3 regions of the Serratia nevei genome follow, and region 1 is predicted to be linked to each of the others. Evidence: predicted binding sites of a transcription regulator. Region 1 holds the regulator's gene; each other region holds the start of a gene.

What was found. The regulator Fur, encoded in region 1, represses iron uptake genes when iron is present. The targets are predictions, from matches to a motif close to ATAATAATGAGAACNACTATCAA.
Region 2: entS (enterobactin transporter EntS) is a predicted target of Fur. The motif match lies at 1,917-1,939, and genes of this name have one in related genera.
Region 3: sodA (superoxide dismutase [Mn]) is a predicted target of Fur. The motif match lies at 1,465-1,487, and genes of this name have one in related genera.

Annotation. Positions count from the first base shown of each region.
Region 1 covers NZ_CP149940.1:1,241,985-1,245,119, forward strand. The annotation lists gene V8N38_RS05820 (beta-N-acetylhexosaminidase) at 1-1,039, shown strand, start outside; gene fur (ferric iron uptake transcriptional regulator) at 1,285-1,731, opposite strand; gene fldA (flavodoxin FldA) at 2,061-2,600, opposite strand; gene ybfE (LexA regulated protein) at 2,865-3,135, opposite strand, start outside.
Region 2 covers NZ_CP149940.1:308,784-311,918, reverse strand. The annotation lists gene V8N38_RS01380 (isochorismate synthase) at 1-371, opposite strand, end outside; gene entS (enterobactin transporter EntS) at 584-1,840, opposite strand; gene V8N38_RS01370 (enterobactin synthase subunit F) at 2,017-3,135, opposite strand, start outside.
Region 3 covers NZ_CP149940.1:42,947-46,081, forward strand. The annotation lists gene V8N38_RS00195 (methyl-accepting chemotaxis protein) at 1-640, opposite strand, end outside; gene sodA (superoxide dismutase [Mn]) at 766-1,386, opposite strand; gene fdnG (formate dehydrogenase-N subunit alpha) at 1,805-3,135, shown strand, end outside.

The DNA of each region.
Region 1 (3,135 bases):
AGCGAAAAACATTCGCCTGGGCGCCGGCTACACCGACAAGGCGAAACCGGAGCCGGGCAAAGGCATCATCGATCAGAGCAACGAAGACAAGCCGTGGGCCAAGTCGCAGGTGTGCCAGACGATGATCAAAGAAGGCAAGGTGGCCGACATGGAGCATCTGCCGAGCTACTTCGGCCAAGAGGTCAGCAAGCTGGTGAAGGCGCACGGCATCGACAGAATGCAGGCTTGGCAGGATGGCTTGAAAGACGCCGAGAACGCGAAGGCGTTCGCCACCTCGCGCGTGGGCGTCAACTTCTGGGATACCCTGTACTGGGGCGGTTTCGATAGCGTCAACGACTGGGCCAACAAAGGGTATGAAGTGGTGGTTTCCAACCCGGACTACGTCTACATGGACTTCCCTTACGAGGTGAACCCGGACGAGCGCGGTTACTACTGGGGTACCCGCTTCAGCGACGAGCGCAAGGTGTTCAGCTTCGCGCCGGATAACATGCCGCAGAACGCGGAAACTTCGGTCGACCGCGACGGCAACCACTTCAACGCCAAGAGCGACAAGCCGTGGCCGGGCGCCTACGGGCTGTCCGCTCAGCTGTGGAGCGAAACCCAGCGCACCGATCCGCAGATGGAATACATGATTTTCCCACGCGCGCTGTCGGTGGCTGAACGCGCCTGGCACCGCGCCGGTTGGGAGCAGGACTACCGCGCCGGCCGCGAATACAAAGGCGGGGAAACCCACTTTGTCGATACCAAGACGCTGGAGAAAGACTGGCTGCGCTTCGCCAATATCCTGGGGCAGCGTGAACTGGCCAAGCTGGACAAAGGTGGCGTCGCTTACCGTCTGCCGGTGCCGGGCGCACGCGTAGCGGGCGGCAAGCTGGAGGCGAATATCGCGCTGCCGGGATTGGGCATCGAGTACTCCACCGACGGCGGCAAGCAGTGGCAGCGCTATGACGCCAAGGCCAAGCCTGCGGTGTCCGGTGAGGTGCAGGTGCGTTCGGTTAGCCCGGACGGCAAGCGCTACAGCCGCGCCGAGAAGGTCTAAGCCCGGTGCAACGGCCTGCTGCCCTGGCGGCGGCCGTATAACGAAGGGGGAATGCGTTCGCCCGCGCGTGTCGGCGTAGGGCGGACGTTGTAGTGAGAGTAGTACGTGGAGTAGCAGTGCCGCTGCAATTGTGATATTTCATGACATGATTTTCCCCCGGCTTGTCCGGGGATTTTTTTGCCCTTTGCACGGCAGGCATAAAAAAACCGCCTCTGCGTGAGGCGGTTTTTCATAGCCGGTCAGGCTTATTTCTTGTCGTGCAGCGTTTCGTCTTCGCGACAGTCACCGGTTTCACAGTGGCCGTACAGGTACAGGCTGTGGTTGGTGAGCTTGATGCCGTGCTGCTTGGCGATGTCACGCTGGCGCACTTCGATGGATTCGTCGCTGAATTCGATCACTTTGCCGCAGTCCAGGCAAATCAGGTGATCGTGGTGATGCTGTTGGGTCAGCTCGAACACGGACTTGCCGCCTTCGAAATTGTGACGTGTCACAATGCCCGCATCGTCAAACTGGTTCAGTACGCGATAAACCGTTGCCAGCCCGATCTCTTCGCCCATATCAATCAGTTTTTTGTACAAATCTTCCGCACTGACGTGATGGCATTCCGGATTTTGCAGTACTTCCAGGATTTTGAGTCGCGGAAGCGTGACTTTTAAGCCGGCCTTCTTCAATGCGATGTTGTTGTCGGTCATGCGAATTCAGTCCTGTTACTATGCTAATCAAGTTGAGGCGTACTCGCCTGTGGCATCGGTCGGCACAAAGAGTTAATGCGTCTCATTATAGAACCGGTTGTACTAAATGGAAACCGCCGGTTGTTAACAAAGATATAATTGCACTATTGCATGTTTTGCATGCAACGCCTTGATGGATGGGATAAACCGATATCTCAGTCTACCGTGACGGGGTGGGAAGTTACAAATCTGTAGCTTCTATCGCAGCAATCCCTGCTGCCGATGACGGCCCTGTGGGCACACTATGCACTTTACAGGGCCTTTGTTCAACCTTTCGCCAGTGCCGGGGCTTAGCCGACGATATCGGCCAGGCTCAGCTCTTCGACGATTTGTTTGACCCAGGCGTCCACGCGCTCGTTGGTCAGCTCAGGCTGACGGTCTTCGTCGATCGCCAGACCGATGAAGTGGTTGTCGTCCGCCAGGCCTTTGGAGGCCTCGAAGTGGTAGCCTTTGGTCGGCCAGTGGCCCACGATGGCCGCGCCACGCGGTTCGATGATGTCGCGGATGGTGCCCATCGCGTCACAGAAGTATTCCGCGTAGTCTTCCTGGTCGCCGCAGCCGAACAGCGCCACCAGTTTGCCGTTGAAGTCGACTTCTTCCAGCGTCGGGAAGAAATCATCCCAGTCACACTGCGCTTCACCGTAGTACCAGGTCGGGATACCCAGCAGCAGGATATCGAACCCTTCCAGGTCTTCTTTGCTGCTTTTAGCGATGTCATGCACTTCAGAGACGTCGTCGCCAAACTGTTTCTGGAGAATTTTCTGGATCATTTTGGCAATGTTTTCGGTATTGCCAGTGTCGCTGCCAAAGAAAATGCCTACAGTAGCCATATCGCGTATAACCTTTAAATTCAAGTAATTGCATTACTCGACGCCGGCACTGCCGCCGCTGACGCCGATTAAAATGATGCCATGGCAAGAGCCTTTCGCCTCCGGGGCGGGCGCCGACAGGCGCAGTCTCTTACCGGTAAATGCGTATCATGCCAGAAAGTGGCGCCGGGGTTTTATCGCATTTATGCGATGCCGGAGAATGAAGAAAAGCGTGGTCGATCCGGCGTTGTCCTTAACGCCGCGCCGCGCGTGCGGCCGAAGAGATCAATGTTCCGGCTGTTCTTCCGCCAGTTGTGCCAACAGCATCTGCTCGATGAGTTCGCTGCGGCTGATGTTGCGCTGTTCCGCCAGTTTGTTCAGGGCGTCCACCGCATCCGCGTTGATTTTCAGCTCTACGCGCCGCAATCCACGCACTTTATCGCGCCGTAACTGATTGCGCTTATTGATTCTAAGCTGTTCATCGCGGGAAAGCGGGTTGGTTTTCGGGCGCCCCGGACGGCGTTCATCTGCGAACAGATCCAGCGTCGTGCGATCC
Region 2 (3,135 bases), 930 kb from region 1:
TCAGGGCCGTTCGCCGGCGGCCGAACGCCGGCCATAAAGGCGGCGCGATCGAACCAACGGCTCTGCTGCGGAATAAACAGCGCCGAAGGCTGCCGGGTATCGAAAGGTATGGCGCCGCACAGCAGCGGTTTTTTGATGCCGGCCTGCCGGGCCTCGGCAAACGCCTGCCGTACGCTGCGCTGGAACTCGCCGTTCAGGTCGGCGCCGTCTGCGGCCGGCAGGCGAATGCGGCTGAAACAACCGGTGGTGGTCAAGCTGCGGAAAGGAGAGGTAAAGAAGAAGCCCGACGCCGGAGAAAAATCAGCGGCGAACCGGTGTTCTTCGCGCTCCTGCATTTCCTTTCGATTGATGTCGTTCACGGCAGTATCCATCGCTTCGCCCTCAAGGATTTGAAGTGATAACCAATATAATAATGATTATCATTTGAGTTAATTCCGCGCTAAATTACTCGCCGATATTTGCTATGTCAATAAACGTAAGCACTTCTTTCATTTCGAAATCATGACATAAACGCTGTGGGTTTTACGCATGCCGATGATAAGCATTGCTATTTGATCCCACAGCGTTGTCTTAACGCGTTCGACTACTTTTCTGTGGCGGGCTGCGGCTCCGGTTTGTGCAGCGTGACCTGGCGCAAACCGGTCATGGCGAACAGCAACAGGATGCCGAGCACCGCCGCGCCGAAGCCGAAACCGCTGGCGCTCATCGCCGGCAGCATGAAGGCGCCCATCGCCCCCAGCAATAATGCGCCCAGCGCATCGCCCACCACGTTCTGCGCCGTCCACAGACCGTTGATGCGGCCGAGGAAGTTGTCCGGCGTCAGGCTCTGGATCAGGCCGTATTGCAGCAGCGAGTTCAGCGCGCTCAGGTAGCCGAACGCCACCAGGCACAGCAATGCCAGGCTGTACCACGGCATCAGGCCGAACAGGCCAATGGCGGCGAACGCCGCGATCGCCGTCAGCAGCATCACCCAGCCGGGGCGCGCCACGTGCGCCACGCGCCCGCTGGTGAACGCACCGATAGCCGCGCCGAGCGGCACGGCGGCGTACATATAGCCGAGGTGGGCAGCGTCGATGTGCCAGCTCTCCGCCATCGCCGGGTACAGCACGCGCACCGCGCTGGCCATGGTCAGCAGCGCGCCGATCAGCGCCACCATGCCGATCACCTTGTTCTGGAACAGGAAGGCGAAGCCGCCCGCCAACGCGCGCAGCGGGTGTTCACGCGGCTGCGGCGGCGGCATCAGCTGCGGCAGGCTCAGCAGCGGCAGCAGCGTCAACAGGGTGCCAAACGCCGCCAGGCCGTAGTTCCAGGCAATGCCCATATGGGCAATCACCAGGCCGCCAATCGCCGGGGAAAGAATCGAGCCGAAGCGCACCGTCAGCATGCTGATGGCGCCTGCCTGCACGATGTTTTCGCGGCCCACCAGCGCCGGCGTGGCCGCCAGCAGCGCCGTCACCCCCACCGCGCCGAAGAAGCCGTCCCACACCGCCAGCAGATAAATGGCCGCCAGCGAAGGTGACGGCAATAGGGCGTTGAGGCACAGGCCGACGAAGCCGACGCCGCAGGTGGAACGCGCGAACAGGATCAGCCGGCGCCGCTCATAGCGATCGGCCAATACGCCTCCCATCAGCAGCCCGGCGAACATGCCGCCGCCGGCCAGCGTCACCGCCAGCCCGACCTGCAGGGTGGAACCGGTCAGCGCCTGGATCTGCACCGGGATGGCGATCGCCATCAGCCCCAGCGCCACAATGGAGATAAAGCGCGCGCAGAATACCGCGCGGAAAGCCCGGTTGGTTTTCAGCAGGCTAAAATCAAGCAGGATGGAGGGTTTGCTACTCATCGGTTGTTCACCACATCTTTAAACGGGGATTCTGCAGTTGCGGGGCGCTATGCTAGCACAGATGGCGAAATCAATAATGATAATAAAACTCATTGATATTCAACTGTGAGCAACCGCAAGAAACGCCGCCACACGCGGGGTAATCCCCGTGCCTGGCGGCGAGATGACCGGCGCGATTACAGCGTGCGCAAGATCCGGTTCAGCAGCGGCCCCAGCACTTTGAACGACGCCGGCGAAACGATATCGACATGCGCGCAGTCCAGCTCGTGCGCCTGCAGCGCATCGACGTACTGCGACCAGGTCTGCTGCACGTCCATCCCTTCCTGCAACGTGCGTTTGGCGACGAACAGCGTCGCCTGACCGCGGAAGCGGGCGGTACGCGTGTGCGACAGCAACCGCACCGAATCAGCGTAGTTGGCTTCGATGTTGTCGAACATCGCGGTGCGCGTCTCGCCCAGCGCCGGATCGAGCGTATCCTGCGACACCGCCAGGAACTGCTCGCGCTCGCGCTGCACTTCCTTCAACACGTTGTCGTCCAGCATCACGTCCCAGTTTTGGGTCTCCGGCGGATAGGTATCCAGCAGGCCGAGGAACGCCACCTGCTCGCCGCGCGCCTGCAGCCGGGCGGCGATGCCCTGCGCCAGCGTGCCGCCCAGCGAGTAGCCGATGAAGTGGTACGGCCCGTGCGGCTGTACCTGCAACACCGTCTGCAGGTGGGCATCCACCACCTGATCCATATCTTCGCTCAGCGCCAGCGGGCCGTCCGGCCGCGGCGACTGGATACCGACCAGCGACCAGTGCTGATCGAGATAGCGCGGCAATACGCTGAACTGCCACGAGAAACCGGACGCCGGGTGCAGACAGAACAGCGTCGGCCCCTCGGTGACGCGCAGCGGCAATACGCTGTCGAATCCGCTGCGATCGGCCTCTTCCTGCGTGCGATCTTCCGCCAGCAAGGCCGCCAACTGCTCAACGCGCGACGCCACCATCACCTGGCCGACGGACACCGCCTTGCCCAGATCGCGGCGCAGCTCTGCCGCCAGACGCATCGCCAGCAGCGAATGGCCGCCGAGCGCGAAGAAATCGTCGTCGGCGAACACCTGCTCGCGCTGCAGCAAGCGGGCGAACACCGCCGCGATCTCGCTTTCCAGCCCGGCCTGCGGCGGCCGTCCTGCCTTGCGTTCACCGCCCTGCGGCTGCGGCAAGGCCTTGCGATCCAGCTTGCCGTTGGCGCTCAGCGGCAAATCGCTCATTTCCACCAGCGCCACCGGCACCATGTGCGGCGGCAGACGGTC
Region 3 (3,135 bases), 1.2 Mb from region 1:
CCCTGCGGCTCAGGGCGTTGGCCGCGTCGCGCGCGTCGTCAATGGCCGCCATCAGCGGGGCTTCGGTTTCCTTGTTCAGGCTCAGCAGCAGGCCGCGCGCGCCGTAGCGCACCTGGGTCAGCTTCTGGTTCAGCTGGATGAAGGCCAGCTGCAGATCGCCGTTGGTCAGCTGGCGTTCCACCTGGCTCAGGCTGGCCTGCACTTCCGACATGTTCCAGCTCTGGCGCACCGCGTCTTTCGCCGTGACCGCCTGCTCAAAGACTTTTTGCTGCTGTTGATATTCCCCGATCAGCGTCACCAGACGCTGCAGATCCTTGCGGCTTTGGGCGTCCCAGTCCAGCGCCTGCCCCTGGTCTATCAGTTTGACGGCGTTCTCAATATTGGCGCGGTTGTTCTGAATGTACTCCGGCCGGTAGGTCTGGCCGTACATGGCGCGATTGTATTTGGCCTGGTTGATCTCCTCGTTCAGCCGGTTGCTGAAGTCGATGCGATCGGCGCGGGATTCGATGATGTGCAGATATTGCGCCCCGGTGCCGGCGATGACGACCGCCAACAGCAGCAACAGCGCGAAGCCGAGACCGAGCTTTTTACCTACGGTGAGATGAGTGAACTTTCCTGCCAATGCTTGCAATGCCGCCATAGCGTTTTTCCTTCTCCGGGCGAACGTCAATTGAACAAACCATCGGCAAGAAGTGGTCAAACTTTAGCGGATTTCAGGCAAAAAAATACCCGCCGGTGGCGGGCATCTTCATCAACGGGAGCGAATTACTTCTTCGCGGCGAAGCGTGCGGCGGCTTCGTCCCAGTTGACCACGTTCCAGAACGCCTTGATGTAGTCAGGGCGTTTGTTCTGATATTTCAGGTAGTAAGCGTGTTCCCACACGTCCAGACCGATGATTGGGAAACCGGAAGCGCCGGCGACGGCTTCGCCCATCAGCGGGCTGTCCTGGTTAGCGGTAGACACCACGGCCAGTTTGCCGTCTTTCAGCACCAGCCAGGCCCAACCGGAACCGAAGCGGGTGGCTGCAGCTTTCTCGAACTCTTCCTGGAATTTCTCAACGCTGCCGAAATCGCGCTCGATGGCCGCTTTCAGATCGCCGCCCAGCGTGGTGCCGGTTTTCAGGTTTTTCCAGAAGAAGCTGTGGTTGGCGTGGCCGCCGGCGTTATTGCGCATGAAGGTGCGTTTGTCGGCAGGCACTTTATCCAGATCCTGGATCAGCTCTTCAACGCTGTATTTGGCCAGCTCTGGGTAGGCTTCCAGCACGGTGTTGGCGTTGTTGACGTAGGTCTGGTGGTGTTTGGTGTGATGGATTTCCATCGTCTGCTTGTCGAAATGCGGTTCCAGTGCGTCGTAAGCGTACGGCAGGGATGGCAGTGAATAACTCATAATCATCATCTCCAGTGGTGTATGGGCGGCGCAAAGGGCGAGCACCGCGTAAGCAGTCGGATCATTATAGTTAATTAAATGATATTGAAAATGATTATCAATGCCCTGTGAATTGTGTGGTTAATGAACTAATCGCTGCGCTAACATACTGATAAAAGAGGGCGGCGGATGGCCGCGTCAAGCCGTCGATCCGGCGCGTGGGTTACTCTCTATACTGTAGGGAGCGCCAACGCCGAAATGTATCGAAATGTGCCAATGCGTTCACTGAATGAGCACGAGTGTGTAACAACCACAAGCACGCTGTGGTAATATGGCCGGCGTTCGTAGCAAGCATAACAACAGTGACATTCGCGTTTGCCGCGCTAGCGGGGCAGGCGCATTTGAACAATGTGACAATCGAGAGTGAAAGGAGACCCCCATGCAGGTCAGCAGAAGGCAGTTCTTTAAGATCTGCGCTGGCGGTATGGCAGGAACGACGGTGGCCGCGCTGGGCTTTGCCCCCGAAGTGGCGTTGGCGGAAACCCGGCAGTACAAACTGCTGCGCGCCCGCGAGACCCGTAATACCTGTACGTATTGTTCCGTCGGCTGTGGGCTGTTGATGTACAGCCTTGGTGATGGCGCCAAGAACGCCAAAGAAAGCATTTTCCATATCGAAGGGGATCCGGATCATCCGGTAAACCGCGGCGCGCTTTGCCCGAAAGGCGCCGGCCTGGTTGACTTCATCCACAGCGAAAGCCGCCTCAAGTACCCGGAATATCGGGCTCCAGGGTCGGACAAATGGCAACGCATCAGCTGGGACGACGCCTTTACCCGCATCGCCAAGCTGGTGAAAGAAGACCGCGACGCCAACTTCATCAAAACCAACGACCAGGGCGTTACCGTCAACCGTTGGCTGACCACCGGCATGCTGTGCGCCTCGGCCGCCAGCAACGAAACCGGTTTTCTGTCGCAAAAATTTAGTCGCGCTCTCGGCATGCTTGCCGTAGACAACCAGGCGCGTGTCTGACACGGACCAACGGTAGCAAGTCTTGCTCCAACATTTGGTCGCGGTGCGATGACCAACCACTGGGTTGATATCAAGAACGCGAATTTGATTATCGTCATGGGCGGTAATGCGGCGGAAGCGCATCCGGTGGGGTTCCGCTGGGCGATGGAAGCCAAAATACACAACAATGCCAAGCTGATCGTGATCGATCCGCGCTTTACCCGAACCGCATCGGTGGCGGACTTTTACACGCCGATCCGCTCCGGGACCGACATCGCTTTCCTGTCGGGCGTGTTGCTGTATCTGATGACCAACAACAAGTTCAACCGCGAATACGTCGAGGCCTACACCAACGCCAGCCTGCTGGTGCGGGAAGACTTTGCCTTCGAAGACGGCTTGTTCAGCGGCTACGACGCGGAAAACCGCAAGTACGACAAAACCACCTGGAACTACCAGTTCGACGAGAACGGCTTCGCCAAGCGCGACGTCACGCTGCAGGATCCGCGCTGCGTGTGGAACATGCTGAAACAGCACGTGAGCCGCTACACGCCTGACGTGGTGGCCAACATCTGCGGCACGCCGAAGGACGATTTCCTCAAGGTGTGCGAATACATCGCCGAAACCTGCGTCGCGGATAAAACCGCTTCGTTCCTGTATGCCCTGGGCTGGACTCAGCACTCGGTCGGCGCGCAGAACATCCGTACCATGGCGATGATCCAGCTGCTGCTCGGCAACATGGGCATGGCGGGCGGCGGCGTCAACGC